DNA from 2 places in the Sphingobium sp. TB-6 genome. Region 2 is predicted to be linked to the other one. Evidence: riboswitches for the same ligand, from Rfam matches in the RefSeq annotation. Region 2 holds a riboswitch; the other holds the start of a gene.
What was found. A riboswitch is a leader RNA that binds a small molecule or an ion and turns the genes downstream of it on or off. The one in region 2 is predicted to bind cobalamin.
Positions count from the first base shown of each region.

Region 1: another riboswitch for cobalamin. It lies ahead of HHL26_RS04245 (TonB-dependent receptor); the one in region 2 lies ahead of HHL26_RS17895 (DUF1636 domain-containing protein).

Region 1 covers NZ_JABBGL010000002.1:244,816-251,972, reverse strand. The annotation lists gene HHL26_RS04265 (penicillin-binding protein activator) at 1-106, shown strand, start outside; gene HHL26_RS04260 (ABC transporter ATP-binding protein) at 157-936, opposite strand; gene HHL26_RS04255 (iron ABC transporter permease) at 930-1,925, opposite strand; gene HHL26_RS04250 (ABC transporter substrate-binding protein) at 2,021-2,824, shown strand; gene HHL26_RS04245 (TonB-dependent receptor) at 2,867-4,711, opposite strand; cobalamin riboswitch at 4,883-5,097, opposite strand; gene HHL26_RS04240 (threonine/serine dehydratase) at 5,179-6,162, shown strand; gene HHL26_RS04235 (molybdenum cofactor guanylyltransferase) at 6,162-6,698, shown strand; gene cobA (uroporphyrinogen-III C-methyltransferase) at 6,791-7,157, opposite strand, start outside.
Region 2 covers NZ_JABBGL010000015.1:23,586-30,742, forward strand. The annotation lists gene HHL26_RS17890 (acetyl-CoA C-acyltransferase) at 1-313, opposite strand, end outside; cobalamin riboswitch at 902-1,090, shown strand; gene HHL26_RS17895 (DUF1636 domain-containing protein) at 1,284-1,691, shown strand; gene cobT (nicotinate-nucleotide--dimethylbenzimidazole phosphoribosyltransferase) at 1,688-2,704, shown strand; gene HHL26_RS17905 (histidine phosphatase family protein) at 2,701-3,267, shown strand; gene HHL26_RS17910 (adenosylcobinamide-GDP ribazoletransferase) at 3,264-3,974, shown strand; gene HHL26_RS17915 (aminotransferase class I/II-fold pyridoxal phosphate-dependent enzyme) at 3,971-4,948, shown strand; gene cbiB (adenosylcobinamide-phosphate synthase CbiB) at 4,941-5,876, shown strand; gene cobU (bifunctional adenosylcobinamide kinase/adenosylcobinamide-phosphate guanylyltransferase) at 5,873-6,385, shown strand; gene HHL26_RS17930 (NAD(P) transhydrogenase subunit alpha) at 6,720-7,010, shown strand; gene HHL26_RS17935 (NAD(P)(+) transhydrogenase (Re/Si-specific) subunit beta) at 7,012-7,157, shown strand, end outside.

The DNA.
Region 1 (7,157 bases), on a different contig from region 2:
CCGGTTCGGACGCGACGGGATAGCCGAGCGGGCGCTGGAGGTTTCCGAGATCGGTGCGGGCACCTTCACGGTGGTCGCGCCCGCGCCTCGGGCTTTCGCGGAGTAACGGGCGTACACCCTCTCGTCGTTTCCGCCTGCGCGGGAACGACGGCAAGTTCAGCTTTTGATACGCCCCGTCGGCAGGATCAGCGGCCAGTCTCCATCCGCCTCGATACAGGCGGAAATGCCATAGACGCTGGCGAGGCTCGCCTCGGTCAGCACAGCCAGCGGCGCGCCATCGGCCACCAGCGAACCGCGATCCATCAACACCAGCCGATCGCAATAGCGCGCCGCCATGCCGAGATCATGCAGCACGGTAACGACCAGCGAACCCGCCCGCGCTTCAGCCTTGAGCAAATCCATGACATCGATCTGATGCCCCGGATCGAGCGCCGCCAGCGGCTCATCCGCAATCAACGCAGGCGCGCCCACCGCCAGCGCGCGGGCGAGCAACACGCGGGCACGCTCGCCGCCTGACAGTTCGGTCGCCACCCTCCCTTTGAGATGCAGCACATCGGCGCGGGCAAGCGCTGCGTCGATCTGCGCCTCATCCTCTGTCGAGAGGCGCGAGAGCGGCCCCAGATGCGGCATCCGGCCCAGCGCCACCAGCCGCTCGACCGCCAGCGGCCAATGCAGGGTCTGGCCCTGGGGCAGATAGGCGATGCGTCGGGCGATTTCCCGCCGGGTCAGGCGCGCACTGTCGGCGCCGTCGATCAGGACGATGCCACTTTCCCGCTTCACCAGGCCCAGCATCGCGCGGATCAGGGTCGATTTGCCCGCGCCATTGGGACCGATGATGCCGACAAGCTGTCCCGGCTCCAGATGAAGGTCGATGCCGTTCACTGCCGGATGACGGCCAAGGCGGACGGAAAGCCCCTGCGTGCGGATCGTCACCATAGCCGCCGCTCCCGCATCAGGTGGATCAGGAAAACGGGCACGCCGAGCAAGGCCGTCAGCACGCCCAGCTTGAGTTCGCTGCTGGTCGGGATCAGCCGCACGCCGATATCCGCCAGCGTCAGCAGCACCGCGCCGCCCAGCATGGAAGGCAGCAGGATCGCGGAGGGCGAACGGTCGGTCAACGGCCGCACCAGATGCGGCACGATCAGGCCGACGAAACCGATCGCGCCCGACACCGCCACCGCGCCGCCCACACCTATGGCGACGCCCAGCATCAGCCGCAGGCGCGCCCGGCGGAGATCGATTCCAAGCGCCTGCGCGCCATCCTCGCCCAGGGTCAGCGCGTCGAGCGTCCGGCCATCCGCGATCAGCAGCGCCGCCCCGACCGCCACGCAGGGCAGCGCGATCCAGACATGACCGTAGGCACGGTTTTCCAGACTCCCCATCAACCAGCTCATGATCTCCATCGCCGCGAAGGGATTGGGCGAGAGGTTCAGCGACAGGCTGATCCCCGCCCCCGCCAGCGTGGCGATGGCTATCCCGGCGAGGATCAGGGTGAGCGGGCTTTCCGCCGGTCCGGCAAGCAGGAACAGCGCGCCGATGCCGATGAGGCTGGTCGCGATGGCCAAGGCCGGAAGCGCCAGCGGGTGCATCTGCGCCAGGCCGAAATAGAGCGCGCCCACAGCACCGAGGGCCGCGGCATTGGACGCGCCCAGTACGGAGGGTTCAGCCAAGGGGTTGCGCAAATAGCCCTGAAGCGCCGCGCCCGACAGGCCGAGCATCGCGCCGACGATCAGGCCAAGCAGCATGCGCGGCAGGCGCAGGTCGATGAGGATGGCGCGGGCGACATCATCGCCACCGCCCATCAGGACCGCGAAGATGCGCGCCGGAGAGAGCGGCACGGCGCCAAGCGTGACAGAGCCGAGGGCGGCAAGCAGGGCCAGCGCGATCAGCGCGGGGATCAGCAGGGGATGGCGGCGCACGCTCATGGCTTGCGCGCCTCGCGTTGCTTGCTACAGCGCTCCCTACTCCTGCAAAGGCAGGAGCACGGCTGCTTTTCGAGGCAAGACTTAGAGGCAAATGGATGCGCGGCAGAATAATCGCGACGGCGCTCTGCGCGCTCATGCTGACCGGCGCCGCGCCCGCTCCGCCGAAACGGATCGTGTCGCTCAATACCTGCGCCGACCAATATGTGCTGGCGCTGGCCGATCCGGGGCAGATCGCGGCGCTCAGCCCCTATGGCCATGATCCGGAACTCTCTGCGGCGGTCGACAAGGCGCGCCGCTTCAAGACGCTCAAGCGGCCCGCCGAGGAAGTGATGGCGCTCCGGCCCGATCTGCTGGTCGGCTTTCCTTCCGGAAACGGCGTCGTCGGAGCGCCTCCCGGCCAATGGCGGACTTTGGGACTGGCGAGCGCGGACAGCTATCCCATGATCCTGGCGCAGATCCGGCAGGTGGCGGCGGCGGTCGGCCATCCCGAACGGGGCGAAGCGCTGATTGCGCGCATGAACCGCGACCTCATCGCCCTGCCTCGATCCAGGCGCGGCGGGGTTGCCGCCTATTATCAGCGGCGCGGCTATATGACCGGGACAGGCACGTTGGTCGATGACCTCATGAAGCGCGCAGGCCTCGTCAATCTGGCGGGGAAGCTGGGGAAGCCCGCTTTGTCGCAGCTTCCATTGGAAGAGATGCTCGCCGCCCGCCCGGACTGGCTGATCGTCGAAAGCGGCAGCGAGACAATCGTCGACCAGGGGACGGAAATGCTGCACCATCCGATCCTGCGCGCCATCCCGCGCATCCGCGTGCCGCAGGCATGGACGGTGTGCGGCGGCCCCGCTTATGTCGAGGCCGCGCGCTATATCGTGACGCAGGTCAACGCTGCGCCCTGACGCTGAAGGGGCAAGCGTCACGCCCGCCCCTCGCCTGTTCCATCAGAAGCGGACACGCACGCCGCCAAAGGCCGACCGGCCATAGGTGCCATAGCCATAAGCCGTGGCGTATCCTTCATCGAACAGATTGTCGATGCGGCCATAGACTTCCAGATGCTCATTGATCGGGAAGGACGCGCGAACGCCAACCAGCGCAAAGCCGTCGAGCTGGACACGCTTATGCGTGCTGGAATCGATATCGACGCTGTCATCCACCATCGTGATCGTTGCGCCGGTCGACAGGCCGAAAGGCCAGACATAGTCCGCCGACACACTGGCCGCATTGGGCGCCCGGCGCAGCAGACGCAGGCCTTCGTCCGGGCTGCCCGGCGAGCGGTTGCGCGCATCGACATAGCTGTAGGATGCCGTGACGGTCAGCGCGTCGACCGGCTTCAGCGCGAAGGACGCTTCCACTCCCTTGGCGCGGGTGCGATCGAGATTGTTATAGCCGCCAAATGCTCCAAAGGCGCCGTCAAAGTCGATCTGGTCACGCGTATCGCGGCGGAAGGCGGTGACGGAGAAGATAGCACGATCCCCGGCCAGCTTCTGGTCGAAGCCGATATCATAGCTCTTGGACCGTTCCGGGCGCAGCCCGCTATTGCCGACAAAGGGATCGTAAAGCTGATAGAGCGAGGGCGCCTTGAAACCCTCGCCATAGCTGGCGCGGATGTTGGTGCGGCCGCCATTGGGCGTGTAGTTCGCGTTGGCGCCAAAGGTCGTCGCACCGCCGAACTGGCTATGGTCGTCGCGGCGCACGCCACCCGTCAGCGTCAGACCCTCCACCGGCTTCACAACGGCGACGGCATAGACGCTGTCGATGTCGATCTTCGCGCGGTCATGCGAACCGAAGCCGGCGAAATCATAGTCCGGCCGCTCATGCTCATAGCCGAACACCAGCGTCACCTGTTCGACCGGCTGATAAACGCCTTCATATTCGAAACGCAGATTCGTGCCCGAATAGCCATAAGGGCCGAAAATGGAGGTGTAGTCGCGATCGTTGCGGGACCATGTCACCGCCGCGCGATTGGTCAGCTTGCCATCGAACAGCCTGAGGTTCAGGCCAGCATAGCCGACATATTGATCAAGCGTGCTGGTGGCGGTCCGGTCTATCGGGGGGAAAGAAAAGAGATCCGTGTCGAGATCGGCATGGATATAATAGCCGCGCAGGTCGAGGCTCAAGGCATCGCTGAAGTCGAGCTTCAACTTGGCGTTGGCGGCGATATTCTCATAACCGTCCTTTTCCGCGTCGCCAGCCTCGGCGGAGATGCCGTCCGTGCGGAAATAGGCGACGCCAAGGCCGCCCGATGCGATGCCGCTGGTGCCCGAAACATCCGCCTTGGCATTCAGTGTATCGCTATAGCCATAATCGACCGACGCGTTGGCCGCGAATCCTTCGGCGGGCGTGCCGGTCATGATGTTGACGACGCCGCCGATCGCCTGGCTGCCATAGACCACCGAGTTGGAACCGCGCAGCACCTCGATCCGGCGGATGTTGCCGACCAGCAGATTGCCGAAATCATAGGCATCGCCAATGCTGCTGGGATCGTTGACCTTCACCCCGTCGATCAGCACCAGCGTCTGGGTCGTTTCCGCGCCGCGCAGCGAAATGCCGGTGACGCCGCCGACCGCATCGGCCCGGTTGAAGCGGACGCCGGGCGTGGTGGCGAGCAGGTCTGCGACGCTCACGCTCTGGCGCGTTTGGATGGTTTCGGCGTCGATGACGGTGACGGCCTGGCCGACTTCGTCGCGGGGCTGCTCGATGCCCAGCGCGGTGACGATGATCTCATCCTCCGCGAGCGCGGGCGTGGCGGCGAGCAGAGCCGCAAGAGAGATGGTGGCTTTCAACATTATATCTGTTTCCCTGAGCGCCGCTGCGACTTCATGGCTCAGGGCATCCGCTCGCGCGGTCGGAACTGGGGGAAGTCGACGCCAATGCCCTCCCCCCGCACCGATGCGGCCCTGCGCCGCTTCGTCGCTCAGACGGAAAACACCGTGCCATGGCCAACCCCTGGGCCAGGGCAAGAGCGACCATGCGCCGGCAGGTCTCCTGGCTCGCGGGTCAATGCAGCGATGCACGCCTTCCCGGACTTGTCGCCCAGTGGCCGGTCGTTCGACCGAAATGCATCGCGCTCACCGCTTACAGTTGCAGGGACAGCCGCGGAATAGGACGGTTTCCCGTCCGCACCACATTCCCGTTTTCAGCCCTTTCGGGCACCGGCGCGATCTTCTTTGCGTACGGGGTTTGCCCCGCCCGCGCCCCGCGCCATAAGGGAAAGCATTGGCCATGCCAAGAGGCGGCCACGGAGGGAGATTGCATGCCGTTCGCCATTAGCGCCGCCGATGTCGAGGACGCCGCGCGGATCATCGCGCCGGCGGCGATCCGCACGCCGCTGCTGGAGAATGCGGTGCTGAACGAGCGCTGCGGACGGCGGGTGCTGGTGAAGTTCGAGGGCGCGCAGCACAGCGGTTCGTTCAAATTCCGTGGCGCCTATAACCGGCTGGCGCGATTGAGCGCGGCGGAGCGCAAGGCGGGGGTCGTCGCCTGGTCGTCGGGCAATCATGCGCAGGGGGTGGCCTTTGCCGCGCGGCTGCTGGGGATCGCGGCGACGATCGTGATGCCAGCCGACGCGCCCGCCATCAAGACGGCCAATACGCGGGCGCTGGGCGCGGAAATCGTCGCCTATGACCGTTTCACCGAAAACCGGGAGGAGATCGCGACGACGCTGGCGACCGAGCGCGGCGCGGTGTTGGTGCCGTCCTTCGACGATCCCTTCATCATGGCGGGGCAAGGGACGATCGGGCTGGAGATAATGGAGCAGGCGGCCGAATGGGGCGCGAAGATCGGGCAGATCCTCGTCAATTGCGGCGGCGGCGGCATGGTGTCGGGGATCGCGACGGTGGTGAAAGCGCGGCAGCCCGGCGTGGCGATCTATGCGGTCGAGCCGGAAGGGTTCGACGATACGGCGCGGGCGCTCGCCAGCGGCGTGCGGGAAAGCGTCTCGCCCGATGCACGGTCGATCTGCGATGCCTTGCTGTCACCCACCCCGGGGGCTTTGACCTTTCCGATCAATCGGGCGTTGCTGTCCGGTGGCCTGGTGGTGAACGACGATCAGGTGCGGGAAGCGATGCGCTTGGCCTTTTCAGCATTGAAGCTGGTGGTCGAACCGGGCGGCGCGGTCGCTCTGGCGGCGATGCTGGCGGGGCTGGCTCCGGCGGCGGAGGACGCCAGCGTGGTGGTGATTTCGGGGAGCAATGTCGACCCGGACGCCTATGCCCGGATCATCTCGGGAGAGGCATGATGCGGTTGCTGGGAGCGGTTCTGGCCGGGGGGCGATCCAGCCGGTTCGGGAGCGACAAGGCGCTGGCGATGCTGGATGGGCGGACCCTGCTGGACCATGCGGCGGCGGCGCTAGGGCGCCATGTCGAGGCGGTCGTGATTTGCGGACGACAGGTGGACGGAATGACCGGGCTGCCGGATCGACCGGCGGCGGATATGGGGCCTTTGGGCGGACTGAATGCAGCGCTGCATCACGCGCTGGCGGAGGGCTATGACGCGGTGCTGACGACGGGGTGCGATGTTCCCGCCTATCCGGACGGGCTGGCGGAAGCGTTGATCGGGGAAGGTGCGGCGATCCTCAAAGGCCAGCAGTTGGCGGGGTTCTGGCCTGTTTCATTGGCGACCGAACTGGACACGCATCTGGCCGAGGACAACAACCGATCAATCTATGGCTGGCTGGAACGGATCGGCGCGCGGATCGTCGAGCGGCCGGAGTTTATATTGCCCAATATCAATCGGCCCGAAGATTTGGAGAAGTTGGAAAAGAGTAATCAATAGAATCGACAAAGCAGCGTGTTCCTGCGAAGGCAGGAACCCAGATCAGGCGTTCGAACTGGGCTCCTGCCTCCGCAGGAGCACATCGCTTCAGTTCAAACCGTCAGCGTAGCACTCACCGACATGTCCGCCGAAGAGTAAGTGCCCGCCACCGCCTCACCGATCATCAGCAAAGTCGGATCTTCATCGCTGATCGTCGCCACCAGGAAGGCCAGCGCCGACAGCTGGCCCCGGATCAGCCGTTCACTGGGCAGCGAGACGTTGACCGCCACCATCACCGGCGTTTCGGGATCACGCCCGGCGGCGATCAGCGAGCGGCTGATCTCGCCCGCAGCGGCGCGGCCCATATAGATGCCGAGCGTGCCGCCCGGCCGCGCCAGCATTTCCCAGTCCAGCTTCAATGGCTCACCCGCCTTGAGATGCGCCGTCACCAGCGTCAGTCCCCGCGCCACGCCGCGCAGG
Region 2 (7,157 bases):
CGGCCGCCATGATCGCCGCCTGCATGCCGGACCCGCACATCTTGTTGACGGTGGTGGCCTCGACCGATTGCGGAAGGCCCGCGCCCAATGCCGCCTGGCGTGCAGGAGCCTGGCCCAGAGCGGCGGGGAGGACGCAACCCATATAGATGCGGTCGATGGCTTCGGGCGCGACCCCGGAGCGTTCGACGGCCGCCTTCACCGCGACGGCGCCCAGTTCGGTAGCGGACACGCCGGAGAGCGCGCCCTGAAAACCGCCCATCGGGGTTCGGGCATAGCCCGCGATGATGATGTCCCGGTCGTGTATATCGGTCATATCTTTCTCCTCAACGGGTGCCCGGGCCACCGACCGCCTTGGGCGGGGTCATGCCCATGAGGCCGAGTCCGGCCATGCCCCGAATCGCAATCTGGATTTCCGTCGGCATCGTGCAGCCTCTTCCCCTATCGCGGAGGCACGTGCAACGGTCAGCGCTCTTGATCCCGGGCAGCGGAACCGCGGCGGTTGGGCATGGCGAGACAGAGGCGGATGAGAGTGGTGACATAGGACGTTGGCCAACATGGCCATAATATCCGCCAGAGGCGCCGCCGTTCCATCGGGAGCGCCAAGCGGCGCGAGAGACACCCAGCGCGGACGGCTCAGCGGTCGTTGGTGTCGGAAGGGATGTGTGCGATCAACCTGTTGACCCGCATATCGTTTTCCGCCGTGCAGGCGAACAGTCGACAGATCCAGTCCATCCAGCGCGTCAGAATAGCCATGACCCTCTCCCTTATTTTGTCGGATGATAGCAGTTTGGGGAGGTGAAGAGAAGTCTAACCATGGTAGCGCCGCCGCATATTTCCGTGCTGGGGCGTCAGGAAAGACCATGCTTTTCTACCCCCCTTGCGATGGAACGACGGGGTCTTTATCAGCATCGGCGCGACAGGTTCCCCGAAAGGGGATGAAAAGGGAAGTCGGGTGGAAGGCCCGCGCTGCCCCTGCAACTGTAAGCGGCGAGCGATCCGGCCATCACGCCATTGGGACAAGGTTCCGAGAAGGCGGCCGGGAAGCATCGACCCGTGAGCCAGGAGACCTGCCTGACGCAGTCGTTCTTCGACCGGACAGGGTGCGCCGGCCGAACGGGGTTTTCCCTCGCGAAGCGACAGCCATCGCCTTGCCGGCGTGACCGTGCAGGGGGAGTTCTGTCGCCCGTCCGGTGTCGGCCTGTCCTCCTCTGCCTGGTTTCCTGGCCGGGCATTTGCCGTCGGGCTGGAGGAAGCGGAATGACTGATATGTGGAGCTGTCGCTGATGTTGCGGGCCGTCGGGCGCGGGGCGTCGGTGGTGGTCTGTTCGACCTGCCGTCTGTCGGCGGAGAGCAGGGAGGATGAGTATGGTCGGCGTGGCGGCGCATTGCTGACCGAGGCGCTCCAAAAAATGCAGGAGAGCGACCCCGCCTATGCGGCGGTCGCGGTGCAGGACATGCCCTGCCTCTTCGCCTGCCAGCGCCATTGCACGGTGCATATCCGGGGAACCGGCAAGATCGGCTATGTGCTGGGCGACTTCACGCCGGACGAGGAGGCCGCCCGCGCCATATTGGATTATGCGGTGCGCCATGCCGCAAGCGAGGAGGGCGTGGTGCGCTATGCCGACTGGCCGCAGGGGGTGAAGGGGCATTTCATCGTCCGTACGCCGCCCGAAGGCTTCGTCTGCTCATGATCCGGTTCGATAATCGTGCGGCCTTTGCCGCCGCGCTGGCGGATTTGCCCGTGCGGGACGAAAGCGCCGTCGCAGCGGCGGCGGCGCGGCAGGCGGTGCTGACGAAGCCCGCCGGATCGCTGGGGCGGCTGGAAGAGATCGCCCTGTTCATGGCGGGCTGGCAGGGCCGGGAGCGGCCCCGGGCCGAGCGCATCCGCGCCGCGATCTTCGCGGGCAATCATGGCGTGGCGGCGCGGGGGGTCAGCGCCTTCCCGGCAGAGGTCACGGCCCAGATGGTCGCGAATTTCCGCCATGGCGGCGCGGCGATCAATGCTTTGGCGCAAGCCTGCGGCGCGGAGCTGACCGTGGTGGCGCTCGATCTGGAACGGCCGACAGGAGACATTTGCGTCGAAGCGGCGATGAACGAGGCGGACTGCCTTGCCGCGATCAATGCCGGGGCGGCGGCGGTCGAACCGGGCCTCGACCTGCTGCTGCTGGGCGAGATGGGCATTGCCAACAGCACGCCAGCGGCGGCGCTTTGCGCGCAGGCCTTTGGCGGCGTGGCGACGCATTGGGTCGGGCGCGGCACGGGCGTGGACGGCGATGGACTGGCGCGCAAGGCCGAAGCGGTGGCGCAGGCGCTCGCCTTGCACGGGATGCATTGTGCCGACGCCTTCGAAACGCTGCGGCGGCTGGGCGGGCGCGAGATCGCGGCGCTGGCGGGTGCGGTGCTGGCGGCGCGGATGCTGCGCGTGCCGGTGATGCTGGATGGCTTCATCGGCTGCGCGGCGGTCGCTCCGTTGGCGAAGGACAATCCGGCAATCGTCGGCCATTGCCTGGCAGCGCATATGTCGGCCGAGGCGGGGCATGAGCGCCTGCTGGCTGCGCTGACGCTGGAACCGCTGCTGCGGCTGGACATGCGGCTGGGCGAGGGCAGCGGCGCTGCGGTGGCGACGCAGATCGTGCGGTCGGCTCTGGCTGCCCATGCCGGCATGGCGACCTTTGCGGAAGCGGCAGTGGCCGGCGCGCTATGAGTGCTTTTCCGCTCCACCTGATGCGCCATGGCGCGCCGCAGCTCGCCGGGCGGTTGCTGGGGCATCTGGACGCGCCGCCGGAAGCGGAGGGCATCGCGCTTTGCGTCGAGCGCGCGCGAGGATTGGACTTTGCGCGGGTGGTGACGTCCGACCTTGCCCGGGCGCGGGCGCCGGGCGCGATCATAGCGGCGGAGCGGGGCGTCGGCCATGGCGTCGACAGCCGTTGGCGGGAACTGCATTTCGGACGTTGGGAGGGGGCCGACCCGGCGACTCTTCCTTCTGCCGATCTGGCCCGCTTCTGGGACGATCCGGACGGCTTTCCACCGCCGGAGGGCGAAAGCTGGACCGATCTTTGCGGCCGGATACGGGACGGGCTGGGCGACCTTGGCGAGCCGGTGCTGGTGATTTGTCATGCCGGAGCGATGCGGGCGGCGCTGGCTGTCCTGTGCGGCTTCGACGTGCGGCAGGGTTGGGCGGTCGACCTGCCCTATGGCGCGGTGCTGAGTCTGCAGGTCTGGCCCGGCGAGCAGCCGTCGGCGCAGATTACAGGGCTGATGCCATGAAGCGGCTGGTGCTGGCCCTGCAATTGATGACGCGCTTGCCCTTGCCCGCGCTGGACGTCGATGAAGCGGATTTCGCTGCCGCGATCCGTTGGTTTCCCGCCACGGGGATCGCCGTGGGCCTGATCGTCGCGGGTGCCACCGGTCTTGGCCTCCGGATCGATCCATGGGCGGGCGCCTTGTGCGGCCTGCTGGCCTGGGTCACTGTTACTGGCGCGCTGCATCTCGACGGATTGGGCGATATCGCGGATGCGGCGGGCGCCGCGCATGGCGACCGGTCGCGCCTGTCCGCCGTTCTGGCCGATCCGCATATCGGCAGTTTCGGCGTGGTCGCCATCGGCCTGCAATTGCTGGCCAAGCTGGTGCTGCTGCGGCTGTGGATGGAAATTTTCCCGCTGTGGATGCTGGTTCCCGTGGCGATGGCGGCGAGAATCGGCCCGCTGGTCTGGACGCGATGGCTGCCGCCACTGCACGAAGGGCTGGCGAGCCGATTTCGAGCAGGCTGGCGGGCGGCACCCCTTATCCTCTGGATGGCGCTGGGGCTGCTGCTGGGTTTCTGGGTGCCTGCCTTATGGGCGGCAGTCATATTGATTCCGCTCTGGGGGCTGTGGCTGCGGTCGCGGATCGGCGGCATTTCCGGGGACGGACATGGCGCTGGCATCGAACTGCTGGAAAGCGGCATGCTGGCCGTTATGGTGCTGGCGCGATGAGCGGCTTCACCTGGCATGGCGGACGACTGGCCGAGGCGCGGGCGGTCTATGGCGGTGCGGACTGGATCGACCTGTCGACGGGGATCAGCCCTCTGACATGGCCGGGGGCCGATCGCATCTCCGTGGATTGGCGATGCTTGCCCGACCCGCATGATCTGACGGTGCTGGAAGCGGCGGCGGCGGCGCATTTCGGCGTCGATCCCGATCATCTCTGCACTGTGCCGGGCAGCGAAGCGGGTTTGCGGCTGGTGGGCCGGATGCTGGACATGCCCGGCCGTTGGCGGATGCCGAGCTATCGCACCCATGGCGAGATTTTCGCGCAGGGCCGCCCGATGGCCGCCGGGGAAGATGCGTCTCGGGAAGCGGTTGCGCTGCTGTTCGCCAATCCCAACAATCCCGATGGCCGCATCCTGCCGCCTGCCCGTCTGCTGGAATGGCTGTCGGGATTGGAGCGGGCCGGGGGATGGCTAATCATCGACGAAGCCTATGCCGATGCCATGCCGTCATGCAGCCTGGCGGATGCGGTCGGGGACGAGCGGCGGCTGATCCTGCTGCGATCCTTCGGCAAGTTCTTCGGGCTGGCGGGCGTGCGGCTGGGCTTTCTCATCGGGCCGCGGGCGATCGTCGCGGAGGCGCGGCGGATGCTGGGGGAATGGCCGGTCTCTGCTGCGGCGATCGCGTTCGGGCGTGCGGCCTATGATGACCGGGCATGGATCGAAGAGGCGATTGCGGCTTTGGCGGAACGCGCGGCGCAACTGGATGAAGTGCTGGCGCGGCACGGACTGGCGGCGCGGGGGGAATGTCCGCTGTTCCGGCTGGTGGAGGTGGAGGATGGACCGGCCCTGTTCGACCGGCTGGCGCGGCGGGCGATCCTGACACGACCTTTTGAGGAAAATCGGCGCTGGCTGCGGCTTGGTCTGCCGGGCGATGCGGCTGCGCTGGCGCGGCTCGACCGGGCCTTGGCGGATGGCTGAGCCGGTGGCGCTGGCTGCGCTGATGCTGGACGTGGCTCTGGGCTGGCCGGTCTGGCTATATGCGCGGATCGGGCATCCGGTGGGTGGTTTTGCGCGGATCATCGGCGCGGTGGAACGGCGGTGGAACCAGGAAGCCTGGAGCGATCCGACCCGGCGATGGGCCGGAATTGCCCTGCTGTTGCTATTGCTGGGCGTTGCGGGAGGTTCCGGTCTCGCGTTGGAATGGGCGATCCGCAGGTGGGCCGGGGATATGGCGTGGATCTGGCTCGCGCTGGCGGCCTGGCCGGCGCTGGCGCAGCGCAGCCTCTATGCGCATGTGGCGCCTGTGGCGCGCGCGCTGGCGAGGGGAGAGCTGGATGCCGCGCGGCAGGCGGTGGGCCGGATCGTGGGACGCGATACGGATTCGCTGGACGAAGCGGGCGTTGCCAGGGCCGGGATCGAGAGCCTGGCCGAAAGCTTCTGCGATGGAATCGTCGCGCCGCTGTTTTGGCTCCTGCTGTTGGGGCTGCCGGGAATCTGGGCCTATAAGGCCGTGAACACCGCCGACAGCATGATCGGGCACAAGGAGGCGCCTTTCACGGATTTCGGCTGGGCGGCAGCGCGATTCGACGATCTGCTGAACTGGGCGCCGGCGCGGCTGGCGGCCTTTGTCCTTTGCATCGCGGGCGGCGGAGGATGGGCCGTGATGTGGCGGGACCATGGACGCCATGCCTCGCCCAATGCGGGTTGGCCCGAGGCCGCCATGGCCGGAGCGCTGGGGATAAGGCTGGCCGGGCCGATCCGCTATGACGGCGTGCTGCATGACAAACCATGGATCGGGACGGGTGGCGAAGCGGATGTCCGTGCCCTGCGGGCCGCGCTTCGGATCTATTTATGGGCCTGCCTGATGTTGTGGGGTCTGGCCGCGATCGGGGAGGGAATCGGATGACGACATTGCTGGTGCTGGGCGGATGCCGCTCCGGCAAGAGCCGCTATGCACAAGAGCGGTGCGAAGCCGTTTCAGACGGCAGCCTGGCTTATATCGCAACGGCGCAGGTCTTCGATGCGGAAATGGAGGAGCGGATCGCGCGCCACCGGAGCGAACGCGGCAGCCGCTGGCTGACCATCGACGCGCCCATAAACCTGGCTGAGGCGCTATCCGAAGCCGCAGGGAGGGCGGACGCGATCCTAATCGACTGCCTCACCCTCTGGCTTTCCAATCTCATGCTGGCGGAGGCGGATATTTCGGCGGCCCGGGCCGCTTTGGCGGGTGCTGTCGTCGCTTGTCCCATCCCCGTCACATTGGTGGCCAATGAAGTGGGACTGGGCATCGTGCCCGACAACGCCTTGGCCCGGCGATTCCGGGACGAGGCGGGGTGGCTCAACCAGCAGATGGCGACCCTGTGCCGGGAGGTCATATTGCTGGCGGCGGGGTTGCCCTTGACGTTGAAAGCTTAATATTGCACCATGGTATAGAATTTTAGTGATCCACCGATGGAATTGCAAGCTGATCGCCATTCTGTGGGTGAACAGAAACGCGACCTAGACGGGGGGATAAGAAAACTTCGTTGCGCAAAATGCCGGTGTAATATTTGGGTTCGTGCGTCTTGCCTGCTGCCATCCGAGGCAATAAGGGCGGAGACGGCTGAAAAGCTGTGGAGGGGTTTATGGAAGGCGGCTGGTCCGGCAGGGGGCATGAGTGTCGTAAACGCTACCACCAATTATTATTGGCTGAATATGATGGGCGGCATTTTCGCTCGGTTTCATGCCTGCTCAATCAGGGGGATGGTCTGTGAGTTCGCTTAATCCCGATTATTTGTTCGTGTTCATATTGGCGGCCTTTGTGGGTTTTCAGTTGATCAAGAAGGTATCGCCGCTGCTGCATTCGCCGCTGATGTCGCTGACCAATGCGATTGCGGCGGTGGTGGTCGTGGGCGCAATCACGATCACGGGGGAGGAAGGCGCGACGCCGCTGGCGAAGACGCTGGGCTTCATCGCGGTGTTCTGCGCCACGGTCAATCTGGTCAGCGGTTTCATGATCACCGACCGCATGCTCAAGATGTTCAAGCCGCGGGGGAAGTGAGATGAACGCATTCGTGCCCTTTGCGGCGATCCTCTCGTCCTCGCTGTTCATCCTGGCGCTCATGTGGATGAGCCACCCATCGACCGCGCGCCGGGGCGTGCGGGCAGGCGAGATCGGCATGGTCGTGGCCATTATCGGCGCGCTCGT